3 regions of the Pseudomonas savastanoi genome follow, and region 2 is predicted to be linked to each of the others. Evidence: riboswitches for the same ligand, from Rfam matches in the RefSeq annotation. Region 2 holds a riboswitch; each other region holds the start of a gene.
The links. A riboswitch is a leader RNA that binds a small molecule or an ion and turns the genes downstream of it on or off. The one in region 2 is predicted to bind cobalamin.
Positions count from the first base shown of each region.

Region 1 (7,015 bases), 920 kb from region 2:
AGCCGTCGCAGTGGCGGTGTACGCATCGACAGCCTCGATGACGCCTACTGGAGCAAGACGTTTATCGAGGCCAAGCGTCCTCTGGCAATGGCGCCAGGTACGGTCGCGGTAAAGTCGACGCCTGATGCCGCGCAGACAACAGCGATGACTTCGACTACAGTCAAGACCGCGCCAAAGCGGCGTAAATAAAATAGAACGCGCAGAACAAGACCTTCGGGTCTTTCTGCGTTTTTGAGCTTCTCGGCAGCGTAAGCCGCATCCGGATAGGTTGTTGTGGTTATGTCGATTGCGTTGCGCCTGATAGTCATCTCTGTTGCTGCGTTGCTGGGTGCTTGCGCCAGCGCGCCGCCACCGCCCAAAGCACCCCGGATCGTTCAGCGTCCGGTGGTCACTGCTCCCCCTCAGATTCTTTCTCCGGCTGCCGAAGACGTGCTGTTTCGTGCGTTGGGGCTGGTTGGCACGCCTTATCGCTGGGGTGGCAACACGCCTGACTCCGGTTTTGATTGCAGCGGTCTTATAGGTTATGTCTATCGCGATGCAGCGGGCATTTCCCTGCCGCGTTCCACGCGCGAGATGATCGTGATGGGCGTGCCGAATATCCGTCGCGAGCAATTGCAATCAGGGGATCTGGTGTTCTTCGCCACCTCGGGCGGCTCGCAGGTGTCCCACGCGGGCATCTACGTCGGCGAAGGCCGCTTCGTGCATGCCCCGGCCAGCGGCGGCACGGTCAAGCTCGACAGCCTCGACAAGCCTTACTGGCAAAAAGCCTACCTCAACGCCAAGCGCGTCATTCAACCAGCAAATCTGGCGCAGATTCGGCCGTAGCGCTTCGCCTGCCAGCGGTCTGCCTGGAACCTGCAGCACAAAACCTATCGTGCGGCGCTCCGCGTCGCATGCCGTTCCGGACGTGCGGAACGATCATCGCGCCTATCGTGCGACGCAGAGCGTCGAGAACTGCATTCCCACGCTGGAGCGTAGGGAACGATCATCTCAACTGCCGTACGGCGCTCTGCGTCGACATGCCGTTCCGGACGTGCGGAACGATCATCGCAATTATCGTGCGACGCTCCGCGTCGCATGCCGTTCCGGACGCTCCGCGTCCTCTTGCGACGCAGAGCGTCGAGAACTGCATTCCCACGCTGGAGCGTAGGGAACGATCATCTCAACTAACGTACGACCCTCTGCGTCGACATATCGATCCGGACGTGCGGCACGATCATCGCAATTATCGTGCGGCGCTCCGCGTCGCATGCCGTTCCGGACGCTCTGCGTCCTCTTGCGACGCAGAGCGTCGAGAACTGCATTCCCACGCTGGAGCGTAGGGAACGATCATCTCAACTAACGTACGACCCTCTGCGTCGCATGCCGTTCCGGACGTGCGGCACGATCATCGCGCCTATCGTGCGACGCTCTGCGTCGCATGCCTTTCCGGACGCTCTGCGTCCTCTTGCGACGCAGAGCGTCGAGAACTGCATTCCCACGCTGGAGCGTAGGGAACGATAATCTCAACTACCGTAAGGCGCTCCGCGTCGACATGCCGTTCCGGACGTGCGGCACGATCATCGCAATTATCGTGCGACGCTCCGCGTCGCATGCCGTTCCGGACGCTCTGCGTCCTCTTGCGACGCGGAGCGTCGAGAACTGCATTCCCACGCTGGAGCGTAGGGAACGATAATCTCAACTACCGTACGGCGCTCTGCGTCGCATGCCGTTCCGGACGCTCCGCGTCCTCTTGCGACGCGGAGCGTCGAGAACTGCATTACCACGCTGGAGCGTGCGGAACGATAACTCAACTAACGTCCGACGATCCGCGTCAAACCTCTACGCTCGGCGTTATTGAGCTGCCTTGGCCGAGGTCACGCGCCAGATCTTGTTGCCGACATCATCTGCCACCAGCAAGCCGCCGCGCTGATCATTGACCACGCCAACCGGGCGGCCCATGGCTTTTTCGTCTTTGTTGAGGAAACCGGTCAGCACATCGACCGGAGCGCCGTTGGGCTTGCCGCCGCTGAAGGGCACGAACACCACTTTATAGCCGCTGTGCGGTTTGCGGTTCCATGAGCCGTGCTGGCCAATGAACAGACCTTCGTTGAACGGTGCCGCCAGTGTCTTGCCATCGGCGAATACCAGGCCCAGCGAGGCCGTGTGCGGGCCGACTGCGTAATCCGGTGCGATGGCCTTGGCGACCAGTGCCGGGTTCTGCGGTTTGACGCGCTCGTCGACATGCTGGCCGTAGTAGCTGTAGGGCCAGCCGTAGAAAGCGCCATCCTGCACCGAGGTCACGTAGTCAGGCACCAGGTCGCTGCCGATTTCGTCACGCTCGTTGACCGCTGTCCACAGCTTGCCGGTTTTGGGCTCCCAGTCCATGCCGTTGGGGTTGCGAAGGCCGGAGGCGAAAATGCGGTGATTGCCGGTGGCAGCGTCCACTTCCCAGATGGCTGCACGACCTTCTTCCTTGTCCATGCCGTTCTCGGCCACGTTGCTGTTGGAGCCCACTGTGACGTACAGCTTGCTGCCATCCTTGCTGGCGATGACGTTTTTGGTCCAGTGATGGTTGAGCGTGCCGCCCGGCAGGTCGACCACTTTGGTCGGCTGCGCGCTGATCGAGGTCTGACCCGCTTCATACGGGAAGCTGATCAGGCGGTCGGTGTCGGCGACATACAGCTTGTTGCCCACTAGGGTCATGCCAAACGGCGAATTGAGGTTTTGCAGGAACACGGTGCGGGTCTCCGCGACGCCGTCCTTGTCCACGTCACGCAGCAGAGTAATGCGGTTGGCGCTTGGCACGCCCGCACCGGCGCGGCCCATGACTTTTTCCATTACCCAGCCACGAATACCCTTGGAATCATCCGGTTTGGCCGGCGAATTGGTTTCCGCCACCAGCACGTCGCCATTGGGCAATACATACAGCCAGCGCGGGTGGTCCAGGTTTTCGGCGAACGCTGCCACCTGTGTGCCCGGCGCGGCGACCGGTTTTGCGCCTTTTTCCCAACCTACGGCGGGGGCGATGTTGACGGTCGGGATCAGCGTCTTGTTGGGCTCCGGCAGTTTGGGCGAGGGGCCTGTTCCATCCGAGACTTGCAGGGTCGAAGACTCGCCGCAGGCAGCAAGGCCACCGGCAACCAGAAGCAACACTGCGTAGTGGGGTCTGAGTCTGAACATGGTGAATCTCCATAAACAAGGGCGTGGTCCGATAATTGATAGAGGCACTGCGAACCGTCTGGGTTCAATCACGTTTCACAGCGTCGGTGTCGATTGACGCTCCCAGCCCAACCCTCTACCCTTCGCGGTTTGTTTCAGGTGCTCTGCAATCCTTGATTGGCAGGGTGAAACAGGGAAGCCGGTGTGGATCAATCGATCCGATCCCGGCGCTGCCCCCGCAACGGTAAATGAGTCAAGGCTGTGCCTGACGCCACTGTGTTTCGACATGGGAAGGCGCGCAGCCGGGGTAACCCGCTCATGAGCCCGGAGACCGGCCTGAACCACTCAATGGCATCACGGAGGGTGATGCTCTGTGCAGGGCGTTGCCGTGCTGTCCAGTGCTGTCCTTCCGTCTGTTGTCGACTGCCACGAGCGGAGAACCCGGATGAACGAATCCCCCGAACGCGACGAACGCCATCTGGCGCGCATGCTGCGCAAGAAAGCCGTGATGGACGAGCGCATTGCCAGCTCACCCAACGAGTGCGGCCTGCTGCTGGTCTTGACCGGCAACGGCAAAGGCAAGAGCAGCTCGGCATTCGGCATGCTTGCCAGGGCCATGGGCCACGACATGCAGTGCGGCGTGGTGCAGTTCATCAAGGGCCGCAACAGCACTGGCGAAGAAATGTTTTTCCGCCGTTTCCCCGAGCAGGTGCGCTATCACGTGATGGGCGAGGGCTTCACCTGGGAAACCCAGGATCGCCAGCGTGACATTGCCGCTGCCGAAGCCGCCTGGGCCGTGTCTCGGGAAATGCTTCGCGACCCGGCCATTGGTCTGGTGGTGCTCGACGAACTGAACATTGCCCTCAAGCATGGCTACCTCGACCTTGAACAGGTGCTGAGTGATCTGCAGGCCCGCCCGCCGATGCAGCATGTGCTGGTGACCGGCCGCGGAGCCAAACCCGAATTGATCGACCTGGCTGATACGGTTTCCGATATCGGCGTGGTCAAGCATGCGTTTCAGGCCGGTATCCGGGCGCAGAAAGGTATCGAGCTTTGAACCCTTCATCATTGAGCGCACTGCAATGAGAGCTCCGCGCGATTGCCCGGCGGTTTTGATCGCCGCGCCTGCCTCCGGGCAAGGCAAGACCACCGTCACCGCGGCACTGGCACGTTTGCACCGCAATCAGGGCCGCAAGGTTCGGGTGTTCAAGTGCGGGCCGGATTTTCTCGACCCGATGATTCTCGAGCGGGCCAGCGGCGCACCGGTCTACCAGCTGGACATGTGGATGGTCGGTGCCGACGAAAGCCGTCGCCTGTTGTGGGAAGCCGCAGATGAGGCAGACCTGATCCTGATCGAAGGGGTCATGGGGCTGTTCGACGGTACACCGTCCAGCGCCGACCTGGCCCGCCACTTTGGCGTACCGGTGTTGGGGGTGATCGACGGCACGGCGATGGCGCAGACGTTTGGCGCGCTGGCGCTCGGGCTGGCGCGTTATCAGCCGGATCTGCCGTTTGCCGGCGTGCTGGCCAATCGAGTTGGCACGGTACGCCACGCGCAGTTGCTGGAGAACAGCCTGACCGAAGGCCTGCGCTGGTATGGCGCACTGTCCCGGGAAGTCGGTTTCGAATTGCCCAGCCGCCATCTGGGGCTGGTCCAGGCCAGTGAGCTCAACGATCTGGACGTGCGGCTGGACATGGCTGCCGCCGCGCTGGCCAGCACCTGCGAAGTGGCCTTGCCGCCAGCCATAACCTTCACCGCGCCTGACCCGGTTCAGGTCGAGCCGTTGCTCCGCGGTGTGCGCATCGCCATTGCCCGCGACGAGGCCTTTGCCTTTCTGTACGGCGCAAGCCTGGAACTGCTGCGAAACATGGGCGCAGAGCTGAGTTTCTTTTCGCCGATTCATGACCGCGAGCTTCCCGACGCCGACAGCCTGTACCTGCCGGGTGGCTATCCGGAGCTGCATCACGTTGCGCTGGCGGAAAACCTGACGATGCAGGCGTCGATCAGGGCGCACCATATTGCTGGCAAGCCGATTCTGGCCGAGTGCGGCGGCATGCTTTATTTACTCGAAGCGCTGACCGATGTGGAGGGTGTGCGCGCCGAACTGGTCGGCTTGCTGTCCGGTGAGGCGGTCATGCAGAAGCGTCTGGCGGCGCTGGCCTTGCAAGCGGTTGAATTGCCCGAGGGCACGCTGCACGGCCACACGTACCACCATTCGCTGACCAGCACCGAGTTGCAGCCGATTGCCCGTGGCGTCAGCCCCAACGGCGGGCGTGGCGCAGAGGCAGTCTATCGCCTGGGTCGTCTGACCGCGTCCTACGTGCATTTCTATTTCCCTTCCTGCCCTCAGGCGATTGCGGCGCTGTTCAAACCATGACCGAACAAGCGTTCAGCCCTGAAGAGCGGGCTGCGGTGTACCGGGCCATCGCCGAGCGTCGCGACATGCGCCACTTCGTCGGCGGCACGGTGGCGCCCGAGTTGCTGGCGCGCTTGCTGGAAGCCGCACACCAGGCACCCAGTGTCGGGCTGATGCAGCCGTGGCGCTTCATTCGCATCAGCGATCCGGCGTTGCGCGGAAAAATGCAGGCGCAGGTAGAAGAAGAGCGTATCCGCACTGCCCAGGCGTTGGGTGAGCGCACCGACGAGTTCATGAAGCTCAAGGTCGAAGGCATCAACGACTGCGCCGAGGTGCTGGTCGCCGCACTGATGGAAGGCCGTGAACAGCACATTTTCGGCCGCCGTACCTTGCCGGAAATGGATATGGCCTCGTTGTCCTGCGCCATCCAGAACCTGTGGCTGGCGTCGCGTGCCGAGGGGCTTGGCATGGGCTGGGTGTCGCTGTTCGACCCGGAGGCGCTGGCCGAACTGCTGGGCATGCCTGACGGCGCCAAGCCGCTGGCGATCATTTGCCTGGGGCCGGTCAAGGAATTTTATCCTGCGCCCATGCTGGTCATGGAAGGCTGGGCGCAGGCGCGTCCGCTGCATGAGTTGCTGTATGAGAATCAATGGGGAGTGAGTCAATGAGTGTGGCGCTGTTGAGCGTCGCCGGTGTGGCGCTGGACGCGCTGCTCGGTGAGCCAAAACGATGGCATCCGCTGGTGGCGTTCGGCAACTTCGCCAGCCGGGTCGAGCAGCGTTTCAATAGTGGCGGCCGTGGCTGGCGCAGTCACGGCGTCACCGCCTGGGTCATCACCGTTGTGCCGCTGACGCTGCTGGCCACGCTACTGAGCTGGCTGCCCGGTATTGGCTGGCTGGTCGAGGTTCTGGCGCTTTATTGCGCGCTGGGCATGCGCAGCCTGGGCGAGCATGTTCAGCCGGTGGCGCAAGCGCTGCGCAGTGACGATCTGGTCGAGGCACGCCAGCGGGTCGGTTATCTGGTCAGTCGCCAGACCAGCGAACTGGATGCCACCGAAGTGGCTCGCGCGGCGACCGAGTCAGTGCTGGAGAACGGCAGTGATGCGGTGTTCGCCGCGCTGTTCTGGTTTGTCGTGGCCGGTGCGCCCGGCGTGGTGCTGTACCGGCTGAGCAACACGCTGGACGCCATGTGGGGCTACCGTAACGAGCGCTTCGAGCGTTTCGGCTGGGCTGCGGCAAAGATCGACGATCTGCTCAACTACCTTCCTGCACGCCTTGTGGCATTGACTTACGCGTTGCTGGGCAAGACCCGATTGGCGCTGCGTTGCTGGCGCACGCAGGCTCCGACCTGGGACAGTCCGAATGCCGGTCCGGTGATGGCCGCTGGAGCAGGCGCGTTGGGTGTCGAACTGGGCGGGGCGGCGATCTATCACGGCGAGCTGCATCAGCGTCCGCAACTGGGTGAAGGTGCGCCTGCCGATGCGGATTCCATTGATCGCGGCTGGCAATTGGTGCAGC
Region 1 is NZ_CP076652.1:4,328,063-4,335,077, reverse strand. It holds gene KP808_RS18330 (C40 family peptidase) at 1-189, shown strand, start outside; gene KP808_RS18325 (C40 family peptidase) at 280-825, shown strand; gene KP808_RS18320 (PQQ-dependent sugar dehydrogenase) at 1,834-3,162, opposite strand; cobalamin riboswitch at 3,282-3,495, shown strand; gene cobO (cob(I)yrinic acid a,c-diamide adenosyltransferase) at 3,587-4,198, shown strand; gene KP808_RS18310 (cobyrinate a,c-diamide synthase) at 4,224-5,519, shown strand; gene bluB (5,6-dimethylbenzimidazole synthase) at 5,516-6,166, shown strand; gene cbiB (adenosylcobinamide-phosphate synthase CbiB) at 6,163-7,015, shown strand, end outside.
Region 1: it holds a riboswitch for cobalamin, as region 2 does, so the genes downstream of both, cobO (cob(I)yrinic acid a,c-diamide adenosyltransferase) here and cobW (cobalamin biosynthesis protein CobW) in region 2, are expected to answer to the same signal.

Region 2 (7,015 bases):
CGGTCGCGGTGACGCCGGGAATGATTTCGAATGGAATATTCAGTTCCCGCAGATGGCGGATCTGCTCGCCGATGGCGCCATACAGGCTCGGGTCGCCGGAATGCACGCGAGCAACGTCCTGGCCTTGCGCATGCGCGGCCTTTATCAGTTCAATGATCTGCTCCAGATGCAGCTCGGCGCTGTTGGTCACCTGCACGGCCTGATGACCCTCCAGCACGGCGAGCGGCACCAGTGAGCCTGCATAGATAATGACTGGGCATGTGCGAATCAGGCGTTGCCCCTTGACGGTGATCAGCTCGGGATCACCAGGGCCGGCACCGATGAAATAGACAGTCAATGAATTCTCCGGAATGGATGAGCGCGGGGAGATTATCCGCTGTGCGCAGGGCTGATTGCCAAGGCAAATGTGGCGTGGGCGCTTTTCTGCCGTTCGATCAGCAGGGTGGCGGTGCCGTCTCCCAGTTGCGCGGCCAGCGCCAGTGCCGAACCTTCGGCGACACCGTGACAGCCGGTGGTCTGGAAGACCTGCGCAGAACGATGGGTGAGGTGCAGCTCCCACGCGACCAGTTGCGCGGCGTTGAAGAACACCAGCGGCACTGCCAGTTGCCCGGCCAGTTCAAGCAGGCCCGGTTCCTGGTCTTTCAGATCGATACATGCCAGCGCAGTGACGCTGGCAATCTCCAGGTCAATCACGCGAAGGCTGTTCTCGATCAGCTCGCGCAACGTCGCTGCAGAGCAACCGCGGCGACAGCCCAGCCCGGCCACCAGTGACGAGCCGGGCTGAACGGTCGGAAAATCAGGCCTGATGCAGGTCGGCATCGTTTCTGCGGAACAGCCAGGCACTGATCAGCCCCATCGCGACCCAGAACAGCGCGTTGGTCAATAGTGAGGCAAGCATGAATTGCGATTCCAGAGCTTCGGGTGCCATGCTCTGATGGACCAGCGGCTGTGGTGCGCCGATCACGTGAGGAACGACCAGAATCGCCACGCCCAGCACTTTGAGCAGCCAGTTCTGACCAAATACCAGCAAGGCCAGCCCGGCGGCAGTCGATGCGGCCGTACCTATCCACCAGGCCTGACGCTGACTCAGTTCGGCGGCAGCAGTGCCTGGCAATTCAGGCGGCAGGCCAAGCGTTGGCGCGAGCACAAAAACCGCGAAACCGGCCAGCCCCCACCATACGCCTTGCACTGTGCGACCCGGCGCGCGCAGGGTGTAAAGCCCGGCAAGCATCAGGGCGAAGCCTACCGCGACCACCAGATTGCCGCCCGTGGTGGACAGCACACGTTGCCAGCCGTTTTCAGGTTCCCAGGCCGCTTGGTCATGCGCATGACTGTGCTCGGCATCAGCGCCGTCGGCATGCTCATGGGCCTGTTCGGCAGTTGCGTTCTCGTAGGTTTCGGCCTGCTGGATCAGTGGCACCACCCAGAAGCTTTGCAGCACGGTCAGCAGCAGGGCCGCAAGCAGGCCCGTGAACCCGGCAGTTTGTGCGATTCGCTTGAACATTGTGGAGTCCTTAATGGCAAGGAAAGGCAGCGCTGTGACGGGTATCGTGTGCGGCGTTGTGTACGGCCGCGATGTGCGAGAAACCGGCGAAGTACACCAGACAGGCACCCAGCAGCGCAGCGCTGATGGCGGCTGTCAGGCGTTGAGTGCGGGTGGAGCTGGTGGCGGCGGCGTGGCTGCTGCTGCTGATGGTCGACATGGCGATCCCTCTTGATGATTGGCAAGCGGGCCACGCGCGAAGGAACCTGCCGGCAGACGCCAGAGGTTTCAACTGCGCCCGCCCACCGCGGGTTTGTCATTGCAACGATGTCGGGCCGGTCTCCGGGCTCGCGAGGGGCTCAAACGTCGTACGTTCAAGGCCTGCAAGGTCACCTTCCCATGCCGTGGCACAGTGGATCAGACCTTCTCTCGCTTACCGTTGCGGGGGCAGCACCGGACTTGCTCGACAGCGTGAGCGCACCGGTTTCCCGTTTCACCCCGTGAGGGGCACCCGAAACAAGGCGTACAGGAGAGCATGGGCGGCGGGGGATCGTCAATCTGAACGATTGACCTGTCTGCGGTCACTGCGTAGCCTTGCCGGCTCGAGGTTCTCCATGCGTAAAGCGTTACACATGGAGCTAAGACGGGAATGCGGTACACGCCGCAGCTGCCCCCGCAACTGTAAACGGTGAGGTTCATTGCACAGCCACTGCTGCGGCGGGAAGGCGCGATGAATGCGTGTCGGAGCGGTCTTCATTGCCTGCCCCATGCCGCCGTGAGCCAGGAGACCTGCCTCGAACCGGGCTGACCAAAAAGCCTGCGAATTCTCACTACAACCGGGCGGGGTGATCCGGTGGCGATCCGATCCGTGTGCCAGGCACGCGGTTCTCGTCCTGTTTGCCCGCCGCATTGCCAAAGGGCACCTGATGAAAACACTGGCCAAGCTTCCCGTCACCATCGTCACCGGCTTCCTCGGCTCGGGCAAAACCACCCTGTTGCGGCACATGCTCGACAACGCCGAAGGGCGGCGCATCGCGGTCATCGTCAATGAATTCGGTGAGCTGGGCATCGACGGAGAAATCCTCAAGCAGTGCACCATCGGTTGCACCGAAGAAGAGGCCAACGGCCGGGTATATGAGTTGGCCAACGGCTGCCTGTGCTGCACGGTGCAGGAAGAATTCTTCCCGGTCATGCGCGAACTGGTCGCGCGTCGTGGCGATCTGGACCACATCCTGATCGAAACCTCCGGGCTGGCATTGCCCAAGCCGCTGGTTCAGGCTTTTCAGTGGCCGGAAATTCGCAACGCCTGCACGGTCGATGCGGTGATCACTGTCGTCGACAGCCCTGCGGTACTGGCCGGTACGTTTGCTGCGTTCCCGGATCAGGTCGATGCGCAGCGCAAACTCGACCCGAATCTGGACCATGAGTCGCCTCTGCACGAGCTGTTCGCTGATCAACTGGCCAGCGCCGATCTGGTGATCCTCAACAAGGCCGACATGATCGACGCCGAAGGTCTTGCAGCGGTGCGTGCCGAAGTTGCCGAAGAACTGCCGCCAGCCGTCAAGGTGATTGAAGCCAGCAGCGGTCGTCTGCCGATCAGCGTGCTGCTGGGTGTTGGCGCCGAGTCCGAGCTGCACATCGATGGTCGCAAGACCCATCATGATCATCACGACGATGACGATCATGATGACCACGATCACGATGCTTTCGATTCTATTTCCCTGAAATTGCCTCAGGCCGATGAAAAGGTGCTGCTAGACGCACTGAATCAACTGGTCGTGCAGCACGGCATTCTGCGCGTGAAAGGCTTCGCGGCCATTCCCGGCAAGCCGATGCGCCTGCTGATCCAGGGTGTGGGTACGCGTTTTGACAAGCACTTCGACCGCGCCTGGCGCGCCGACGAAGAGCGCGCCACGCATCTGGTGCTGATTGGTCAGGAGCTGGATGCCGTGGCCCTGCAAGCGCAGCTCAACGCTGCAGTTGTCGGCTGACCCCATGCATTTACTGAGAACCCAGCCCGGCGGTTTCGTACCCGACGACAGCATTGCCGATCTGGGCCAGACCCCGGCCGAGCTGGTGATTCTCTGTAGCGGAGACTCCAGCCTGGCGCTGCTGGCCGAAGCTGCCCGGCAGCTCCCTGACGACTACCCGAGCCTGCGTCTGGCCAACCCGATGCAGGTACAGAATCACGCCTCTGTCGACTTGTATGTCGATGAGGTGCTGCGCCACGCCAAAGTCATTCTGATTTCCCTGCACGGTGGCATCGGTTACTGGCGTTACGGCGTCGAGCGGCTGATGGAGCTGGCGGCGCGCGGGGTTCAGGTCATTCTGGTGCCTGGTGATGACCGCCCTGATCCTGAACTGAGCGACCTGAGCACGGTGCCTGCCGCAGAACGCGACCGGCTATGGCAGTTTCTGCGTCAGGGCGGCTTGCAGAATGCGCTGGAAATGTATCGTTGCATGGCCAGTCGCTGGCTGGACCGGGACTATTCCTGGACCGAGCCCCAACCGTTGCCACGCACAGCCATTTACCACCCTCGACTGGCAAGTGCGCAGCTCACCGATTGGCAAGCCGACTGGGTTGCAGGACAGCCCGTCGTGGCGCTGCTGTTCTACCGCTCGCACTTGCAGGCCGCCAATACCGGTTTTATCGACGAGTTCTGTGCGCGCTTGCAGGCGCAGGGCATCAACCCGCTGCCCATAGCCGTGGCCAGCCTGAAGGAGCCCGGCTGTTTCACTCAGGTGGAGGACTGGCTGGACGAGGCTGAAACCGAGCTGATCCTCAACACCACAGGCTTTGCCCAGTCGAGTCCGGAAGCGCCGCATCTGCGCCCGTTTCGGCGCAACGTGCCGGTCATTCAGGCGATCTGCGCGCAGGACAACGAACCTGCCTGGCAGGCCAGCGAACAGGGCCTTGGTGCGCGCGATCTGGCGATGCACATTGCCTTGCCGGAGCTGGACGGGCGAATCATCAGTCGGCCAATCAGTTTCAAGGATCTGGCCTGGCGCAGCGAGCGCAGCCAGTCGGACGTGGTGTGTTACCGCGCCCAGCCGGACAGGATGGATTTTGTCGCGCAACTGGCGCGGCGCTGGATCGAACTGGCGCGGCTGCCCAACGCCGACAAGCGTGTGGCGTTGATCCTGGCCAACTATCCGACCCGCGACGGGCGGATCGGCAACGGTGTGGGGCTCGACACGCCTGCTGCGGCGCTGAACATCCTGCGCGCCATGCAGGCCGAGGGTTATCCGCTGGCACAATTGCCGGACAGCGGCACCGAGCTTATCCAGCAACTGCTGGGCGGTGTGACCAATGATCTGGACAGCATTGACCTGCGGCCCTGCCAGCAAAGCATGGCACTGGAGGAATACCTGGCGGCGTTCAACGAGCTGCCGCAGGAAAACCGTGATGCCGTGAATGCCCGTTGGGGCGCGCCGGACGGCGATCCGATGTTTCGCAGTGGCAGGATGATGATTGCCGGTCTGCGCTTTGGCCTGACCTTTGTTGGCATTCAGCCTGCGCGTGGCTACCAGGTAGACCCCAGCGCGGTGTACCACGACCCGGATCTGGTTCCGCCCCACGGTTATCTGGCGTTTTACTTCTGGCTGCGCAAGGCGTACGGCGCGCATGCCGTGGTGCATGTCGGCAAGCACGGCAACCTTGAGTGGCTGCCGGGCAAGGGCGTCGGCCTTTCCCGAACCTGCTGGCCGGACGCTGTACTGGGTGCCATGCCGAACATCTATCCATTCATCGTCAACGATCCGGGCGAGGGCGCACAGGCCAAGCGACGCACCCAGGCGGTGATCATCGATCACTTGATGCCGCCTCTGACCCGCGCGGAAACCTATGGCCCACTGCGCAATCTGGAACTGCTCGCCGACGAGTTCTATGAGGCGCAACTGCTTGATCCGCGCCGCGCGCGCGAGTTGCAACGGGACATTCTTGAACTGGTCCGTGAAACCCATATCGACCGCGAGCTGGCCCTGGGCGAAAACCTCGACAGCGACGCCGATGCGGCGCTCTGGCTGCCGCGTCTGGACACTTACCTGTGTGATCTGAAGGAGTCGCAGATTCGCGACGGCCTGCACATCTTCGGTCAGTCACCGCAAGGCCGCCTGCGCACCGACACCTTGCTGGCCCTGCTGCGCATCCCGCGTGGCGACGGGCGCGGCGCGCAGTCGAGTCTGTTACGGGCGTTGAGCAAAGCGTTCGGTCTGGATTTCGACCCGCTGGACTGCGAACTGGCCGAACCCTGGGCCGGCGCGCGTCCTGCTGCGTTGCTGGCGGTCAGCAGTGACCCGTGGCGCACTGCCGGTGATGCGCGTGAACGGCTTGAGCTTTACGCCGCTGCGCTCATCGAACGCGTGACACAGGGCGAAGCGCTGCACGACCTGCCGGTCGACGATGATCTGGCACTGATTCTCGACAGCCTGCGTGAAGTGGTCGCGCCGCGTCTGGACGCCTGCGGCCCCGGCGAAATGCAGGGCATGCTCGATGCACTGAACGGCCGCTTCGTCCCGGCAGGCCCCAGCGGCGCGCCGAGTCGGGGGCGCCTGGATGTGCTGCCCACCGGTCGTAACTTTTTTACCGTGGATGTCCGCAACCTACCGACCACCACGGCGTGGCGTATCGGTTTCCAGTCTGCCAGCCTGTTGCTGGAAAGGCACCTTCAGGACCATGGCGACCATCTGCGTCAGTTGGGGCTGTCGGTCTGGGGCACGGCGACCATGCGCACCGGTGGTGACGATATCGCTCAGGCGATGGCGCTGATGGGCGTACGCCCGGTCTGGGCGACGGGCAGCCAGCGGGTCGATGATTTCGAGATTCTGCCGGTCAGCCTTCTGGACCGCCCAAGGGTGGACGTGACATTGCGGGTGTCGGGCTTTTTCCGTGATGCCTTCGCCAACCTTATCAAGCTGTTCGACGCTGCGGTGCAGGCAGTTGCTGCGCTGGACGAGCCGGACGACCTGAACCCGCTGGCGGCCAGGGTGCGAGAAGAACGACAAGGTTTTATCGCCGAAGGGTTGAGTGAAGACGAGGCGGCACGTCAGGCGGGCTGGCGGATCTTCGGCGCCAAGCCCGGTGCCTATGGTGCTGGCGTGCAGGGCGCGATCGACGGCCGTCTGTGGCAGAGCCGTGAGGACCTTGCCGAGGTTTACCTGAACTGGGGCGGCTACGCCTATGGCGCTGCCGATGAAGGTACGCCTGCGCGTCAGCGCTTTGCCCAGCGTCTGTCTCAGGTGCAGGCCGTGCTGCAGAATCAGGACAATCGCGAACACGACCTGCTTGATTCAAACGATTATTACCAGTTTCAAGGCGGCATGCTCGCGGCTTCGGAAACCCTCAGCGGGCAGAAGACCGCCAGTTACCATGGCGATCACAGCCAGCCGGACCTGCCGAAAATCCGCACCCTGAAGGAAGAGCTGAACCGGGTGATACGCTCGCGCGCAGCGAATCCGAAATGGATCGACGGGGCCAGACGTCATGGGTACAAAGGTGCGTTCGAAATGGCCGCGACCGTGGATTTCCTGTTT
Region 2 is NZ_CP076652.1:3,409,549-3,416,563, reverse strand. It holds gene cobM (precorrin-4 C(11)-methyltransferase) at 1-337, opposite strand, end outside; gene KP808_RS14240 (cobalamin biosynthesis protein) at 370-819, opposite strand; gene KP808_RS14235 (CbtA family protein) at 797-1,504, opposite strand; gene KP808_RS14230 (CbtB domain-containing protein) at 1,515-1,703, opposite strand; cobalamin riboswitch at 1,800-2,013, opposite strand; cobalamin riboswitch at 2,072-2,294, shown strand; gene cobW (cobalamin biosynthesis protein CobW) at 2,410-3,474, shown strand; gene cobN (cobaltochelatase subunit CobN) at 3,479-7,015, shown strand, end outside.

Region 3 (7,015 bases), 150 kb from region 2:
GTCAACCACGAAATGCCTGACAACCAGATGGACGATCAGTCGATCAATCGTTACGACGTCTGGGTCAACTACGCCAGCAAAGGCCCGTGGGCGTACGAGTATCAGTTCACCTACTTCGATGCCGACTACATTCGCTATGACAACGGCAAGACCGACTACGAACAGAACGCGGCCTTCAAATACAAATGGGACAAGCACTGGGTGCCATTCTTTGAAGTGGGCGACATCAAGGTCGATTCCGAAGATGACAAGCGCCAGCTGAGATTGCGCGTGGGCGTGCAGTACAACTTCCTGTAGCGCATCCCACTGGAGCATGAGGAGCGATAATCTCACCATCGTGAGACGCTCCGCGTCGCATGCCGTTCTGGACGCTCTGCGTCCTCTTTAGAGCATGGGTGCGGCGCAGATTTGTGACGCGGAGCGTCACCCAAGGCATTCCTACGCTGGAGCGTAAGGAACGAGAGGTGTCTGGCAGAAACTCCGCGGATTATCGTGCGACGCTCCGCGTCGACATGCAGCTCTGGACGCTCTGCGTCCTCTTTAGAGCATGCGGTGCGACGCAGATTTGTGACGCGGAGCGTCACCCAAGGCATTCCTACGCTGGAGCGTAAGGAACGAGAGGTGTCTGGCAGAAACTCCGCGGATTATCGTGCGACGCTCCGCGTCGCATGCCGTTCTGGACGCTCTGCGTCCTCTTTAGAGCATGCGGTGCGGCGCAGATTTGTGACGCGGAGCGTCACCCAAGGCATTCCTACGCTGGAGCGTAAGGAACGAGAGGTGTCTGGCAGAAACTCCGCAGATTATCGTGCGACGCTCCGCGTCGCATGCCGTTCTGGACGCTATGCGTCCTCTTTAGAGCATGCGGTGCGGCGCAGATTTGTGCCGCGGAGCGTCACTCAAGGCATCACCACACTGGAGCATGAGGAACGATAGGTGTCTGGCAGAAACTCCGCGTCCGGTCCTGAATCGCTCAGTCGCTGTACAGCGCCTGAGTGCGGCGCAGGCGCATGCGGCTGCCGTTGAGGTGCAGGTACATCGCCGAGCGCGCTGCGTCGACGTTGCCTTCGGCGATGGCGTTGTAGATTTGCCGGTGTTCGGTGTTGATTCCGGCCAGGTAGGCGTTGCGATCGCTCTGCCCTGTGTAGGCCGAGTTCATCCGCGTGCGGGGAATCAGCTTGGTGCCCAGATGTTTCATGATATCGATCAGGTACGCATTGCCTGACGCCTTGGCGATCTTGAGGTGAAATTGAAAATCGGCATTGATGGTGGTTCCGGATTTCTGCGGACCTTCGAGCAGCGCATCGAACGCCCGCTTGAGCTCAAGCAACGCCTCAGGGCTGCGTCGTTGCGCAGCCAGCCCTGCTGCCTCGACTTCCAGGCTCAAGCGAAACTCCAGCAGATTCAGCACATCGGACAAGGTGGCGATGGTCGCAGGCCCTACCGAAAAACCTTCAGGCGGTGGCATGTCGAGAACAAAGGTACCGACGCCATGCCGGGTTTCCACCAGCCCCGCGGCCTGCATCCGCGACAGCGCATCGCGCACCACCGTGCGGCTGACACCCTCGGCTTCCATGATGTGGATCTCGGAAGGCAGTTTCTCGCCGCGCACCAGCACACCGTCACGCATGCGCTGGGCGAAGCGGTCGACCAGGGTTTCTGCCAGGCGTCGATGGTTCTTTTGCGAGGAAAGCGCGTTGTCCGACATTGCAGCCTCAGTTCTGTCCGATACGCGAGTATAGGCTGCGATCCCCACACAAAACACGCCTTGAGTACGGTTATACTCAGCCACCCGACACGGACCCGATCACCCGCCATGGAACAACCTTCCACATCAAAAGGCCGTCGCTCCAGCCTGACTCAGCAACTGGTCGCTGAGTTTTCGCGCAGAATTCGCGAAGGCGAGATCCAGAGCGGTGAAAAGCTTCCTACCGAACAGGTGATCATCCGTGAAACCGGGGTCAGCCGCACCGTGGTTCGTGAAGCGATGTCGCGTCTGCAAGCCGAAGGTCTGGTCGAAACCCGGCATGGCATCGGCACCTTCGTGGTCGATGCAGCGCAGCCAGGGAATTTCCAGCAGGTTGAACCGCCAATCGGCACACCCGGCGACGCGGTATCCATCATCGAGCTGCGCCTGAGCATCGAGCCGGAATCTGCCGCGCTGGCGGCTCAACGCCGCACGCCCGAGCAACTGGATGCCATCCGTCAGGCACTCGATGAGCTGCATCGCTGCGCGCGCCTGGGACACGACACCATGAAGGCCGACTTCGAGTTTCACCGGCAGATATCACTGTGCACCGCCAACAGCTTCTTTACCGACGTGATGAGCCAGCTCGGCAGCAGCATCCTGCCTCGTACCCGCAGCGGCTTCGGCAATATCGCATCGTTGTACGCAGAGGATGATCCGGGCATCCAGCAACGCGAACAGGAGACCATCTTCGACGCCATTGTCCATCAGGATCGGGATGCCGCCCGAGCCGCGATGCGCCTGCATCTGATCAACAGTCTGCTGCGCCTGCGCGCAAAGGATTAGCCACTAAAACGCTTATCGTTTACCATGCCGCCCGTCGGTTTCCGAGAGGAACTAACAGGGAATTCGCACGCTTTGTCTGCACAAGGCCAAAACGAAACTGCCCCCGCAACTGTAGGCATCGAGCCTGCTCCATGACTGCCACTGGATTCAGCTCCGGGAAGGCCGGAGCCCGGCGATGACATGCCAGTCAGGAGACCTGCCGACCTGCTTCAACCCACTAACCGGCGGGGTGTCCGGGAAGGACATCCGCACGCGGCGGCATTTTCCGTCGTGCCCGGTCATTTGCCGGGGATGTGTTTCCTGATGTGCATTGCGCCTTGGCACCTGCTCCAACGGAGACCGCATTTCATGTCGCTGCCCCGCCTTGCCGTACTTGCCGCCAGCCTGACGCTGTCCACCCTGACCCTCGCCGCCCCCACTCAGTATCCGCTGACGCTTGAAAACTGTGGTTCGACCCTGACGTTCGCGCATGCACCGACCAAGGCAGTGACCATTGGTCAGGCCGGCACTGAAATGCTCTACGAACTGGGCCTGGGCGACCGGCTGGTGGGCACGTCGCTGTGGTTCAACAACGTTTTGCCACGCTTCAAGGCGCAGAACGATAAGGTAGAACGTCTGGCCGACAACGACCCAAGCTTTGAAGCGGTGATTGGCAAACGTCCGGAACTGGTGGCGGTGCAGCTGGAGTGGATGGTCGGCAAACAGGGCGTGGTCGGCACACGCGAGCAGTTCCATGACCTGAAAATACCCACTTACATTCTGCCGTCCGATTGCGAAGGCAAAGATAATCTGGTCGGTGCCGACGGCACACGCCTGGAGCCGTTCCGCATCGAGACCATCTACAAGAGCATCGAGCAACTGGCGCAGATTTTCGATGTACAGGACCGCGGTGACACGCTGGTTGCCGACCTCAAGGCCCGCTTGAGCGCCGCGATTGCCAACGTCAAACAGAACAAGGCGAACGACGTCTCGGCGCTGTTCTGGTTTTCCAGTTCCGATCTCGCCAGCGACCCGTTCGTGGCAGGCCGCAAAGGCATCCCGGACTTCATGCTCAACAGCCTGGGCATGCGCAATATCGTCAAGTCCGACGAAGAATGGCCGACAGTGGGCTGGGAGACCATTGCCAAGGCCAATCCAAGCATTCTGGTGATTGCACGCATGGATCGCCGCCGCTTCCCGGCCGACGACTACCTGAAAAAGATCGAATTCCTCAAGAGCGACCCGGTGACGCGCAACATGGACGCAGTCAAGCATGACCGAATCGTGATCATCGACGCCGAAGGCATGCAGGCTGGTCTGCGCCTGTTTACCGGGTTCGAGGAACTGGCTGACGCCGCCAACCGTTTCAACGCTGCACAATGAGATTACAGGTAGCGCTGGGCCATGTGCTCTGGGTCTCGGCAGTGCTGGTGCTGGCGATCATGGTCGGCGCAGCAATTGGCGAAACCTCGATCAGCCTGAAGGTGGTTTTTCAGGTGCTGGCCAACAAACTCTGGGCTGCCGGCTATGTGCTCGACCCTATCGACGAAGGCATTGTCTGGAACTACCGGCTGACCCGCGCGATTGTTGCGGCAGCCTGCGGGGCCGGGCTGGCGATCTGTGGCGTGGTGTTGCAATCCTTGTTGCGCAACCCGCTGGCAGACCCGTATCTGCTGGGAATTTCCGCCGGGGCCTCGACCGGCGCGGTGCTGGTCGCCATTCTGGGCTTTGGTGCGGGGGCTATTTCGATGTCGGCAGGCGCTTTTGCCGGGGCCGTGGCGGCGTTTTCGCTGGTCGCCCTGCTGGCGCATTCGTCGCGAGGCACCACAGCAGCCGGACAGATCATTCTGGCCGGGATCGCCGGTTCACAGCTGTTCAATGCCCTGACCTCGTTTCTGATCACCAAATCCGCCAGCTCCGAACAGGCACGCGGCATCATGTTCTGGCTGCTGGGCAACCTCAGCGGCGTACGCTGGCACTCGGTATGGCTGGCAGTGCCGACGGTGCTGGTCGGTCTGCTGGTGTGCCTCTGGCACCGGCGAGCGCTGGACGCGTTCACCTTCGGCAGCGACTCGGCGGCGTCACTGGGGATTGCCGTGCGGCGCGTGCAGATCATCCTGATCGCGACCGCAGCCCTGGTCACCGCAGTGATGGTGTCAATCGTCGGCTCCATCGGTTTTGTCGGGCTGGTGATCCCGCACGCGGTGCGTATGCTGGTCGGTGTGCGCCATGCACGGCTGGTGCCGTTGAGTGCATTGAGCGGCGCACTGTTCCTGATCGCTGCCGACATCCTCTCGCGCACACTGATCAAGGGTCAGGCGCTGCCGATTGGCGTCATTACCGCGCTGATCGGCGCACCGGTCTTCGCTTTGATTCTTATCCGGGGCAATAGCACGCGATGAACGCCTTTCCTCATCTGGCCAACGCACCGGTGCTGGGCTGCACGGGGCTGGGTTATTCGGTGCGTGGCACTGCGCTGCTGCGCGACGTCGACTTGAGCATCGCAGCCGGCGAGACACTGGCCGTGGTCGGCCCTAACGGTTCAGGAAAATCCACCCTGCTGAAACTATTGGCCGGTATTCAGAAACCAGTCTGCGGTACGGTCAGACTGGGCGGGCAACCACTTGAGACAATGAGCCGCAGAGACGTAGCGCGCCTGCTGGCGGTGGTCGAACAACAAGCGGAAACCAGCGATGCCGTGACGGTTCTGGATGCCGTCGAGCTGGGCCGCACGCCCTGGCTGTCGGCACTCGAGCCGTGGAGTACCAACGATGACGCAATCGTTCGCCAGGCGTTGCAGGATGTGGACATGCTGCATATGCAGAAACGTGCCTGGCACACCCTGTCCGGTGGCGAGCGGCAGCGCGTGCACATCGCCAGGGCGCTGGCGCAACGACCCAGGATCCTTCTGCTGGACGAACCGACCAATCACCTGGATATCCAGCACCAACTGACCATTCTCGGTCTGGTCAGGGCTTTGCCGGTAACCACTGTGATAGCCCTGCACGATCTGAATCAGGCGCTGGATTGCGACCGCGTGGCGGTCATGGAGAAAGGCCGGCTGGTCGCACTGGGTGCGCCGGTCGAGGTGCTGACCCCGGAACGCCTGCTGAGCACCTTCGGCGTCGTGGCGCACTGGCTGACCGACCCTTTCGACGGCGCGAAAATCCTGCGTTTGCGCTCACACTGAAGAATCGCCGATGGTCAGCCGGTCGCCTGACGCACGCTTCAACAGGTGCGCCGCGCGGCCTGTAGCACTACGATGCGCGCTTTGCCCGCCGCAGGATCCCGTTGCCATGTCGTTACCCAAGCACCACCTGGAATTGCTCAGCCCTGCACGGGATGTAACCATTGCCCGTGAAGCCATCCTGCATGGCGCCGATGCGGTGTACATCGGCGGGCCGAGCTTTGGTGCGCGACACAACGCCTGCAACGAGGTCAGCGACATTGCCGAGCTGGTCAAATTCGCCCATCGCTATCACGCGCGGATCTTCACCACGATCAACACCATCCTGCATGACGACGAACTGGAACCAGCCCGCAAGCTGATTCACCAGCTCTACGACGCAGGCGTAGACGCGTTGATCGTGCAGGACCTCGGGGTGATGGAGATGGACATTCCGCCCATCGAGCTGCATGCCAGCACCCAGACCGACATCCGCACCCTGGGCCGGGCGAAGTTTCTCGATCAGGCCGGTTTCTCGCAACTGGTGCTGGCCCGCGAGCTGAACCTGCAGGAAATTCGTGACATCGCCCGTGAAACCGATGCTGCTATCGAGTTTTTCATTCATGGCGCGCTGTGCGTGGCGTTCTCCGGGCAGTGCAATATTTCCCATGCGCAAAACGGCCGCAGCGCCAACCGCGGCGATTGCTCGCAGGCTTGCCGTCTGCCCTACACGCTCAAGGATGATCAGGGCCGCGTCGTCGCGTTCGAAAAGCATCTGTTGTCGATGAAAGACAACAACCAGAGCGCCAACCTGCGCGATCTGGTGGACGCAGGCGTGCGCTCGTTCAAGATTGAAGGTCGCTACAAGGACGCAGGCTACGTCAAAAATATCACCGCTTATTACCGCCAGCGTCTGGACGAGATTCTCGAAGACCGTCCGGACCTCGCCCGCGCTTCCAGCGGCCGTACCGCGCACTTCTTCGTGCCCGACCCGGAGAAGACCTTTCACCGCGGCAGCACCGATTATTTCGTCAGTGACCGCAAGATCGACATCGGTGCGTTCGATACGCCGACGTTTACCGGTCTGGCAGTCGGCACCGTCGAAAAACTAGGCAAGCGTGACCTGATCGCCGTGACCCATGAGCCGCTGTCCAACGGTGACGGTCTCAACGTGCAGATAAAGCGTGAAGTGGTGGGCTTCCGTGCCAATATCGCCGAGCTCAAAGGCGAGTTCGAAGAAGACGGCCAGAAGCGCTGGCGCTACCGTGTAGAACCCAACGAGATGCCTGCGGCCCTGTCCCGTGTGCGCCCCAACCATCCGTTGAATCGCAACCTGGACC
Region 3 is NZ_CP076652.1:3,560,076-3,567,090, forward strand. It holds gene KP808_RS14855 (oligogalacturonate-specific porin KdgM family protein) at 1-297, shown strand, start outside; gene KP808_RS14860 (FadR/GntR family transcriptional regulator) at 971-1,705, opposite strand; gene KP808_RS14865 (FadR/GntR family transcriptional regulator) at 1,814-2,530, shown strand; cobalamin riboswitch at 2,549-2,748, shown strand; gene KP808_RS14870 (ABC transporter substrate-binding protein) at 2,879-3,892, shown strand; gene KP808_RS14875 (FecCD family ABC transporter permease) at 3,889-4,911, shown strand; gene KP808_RS14880 (ABC transporter ATP-binding protein) at 4,908-5,699, shown strand; gene KP808_RS14885 (peptidase U32 family protein) at 5,806-7,015, shown strand, end outside.
Region 3: it holds a riboswitch for cobalamin, as region 2 does, so the genes downstream of both, KP808_RS14870 (ABC transporter substrate-binding protein) here and cobW (cobalamin biosynthesis protein CobW) in region 2, are expected to answer to the same signal.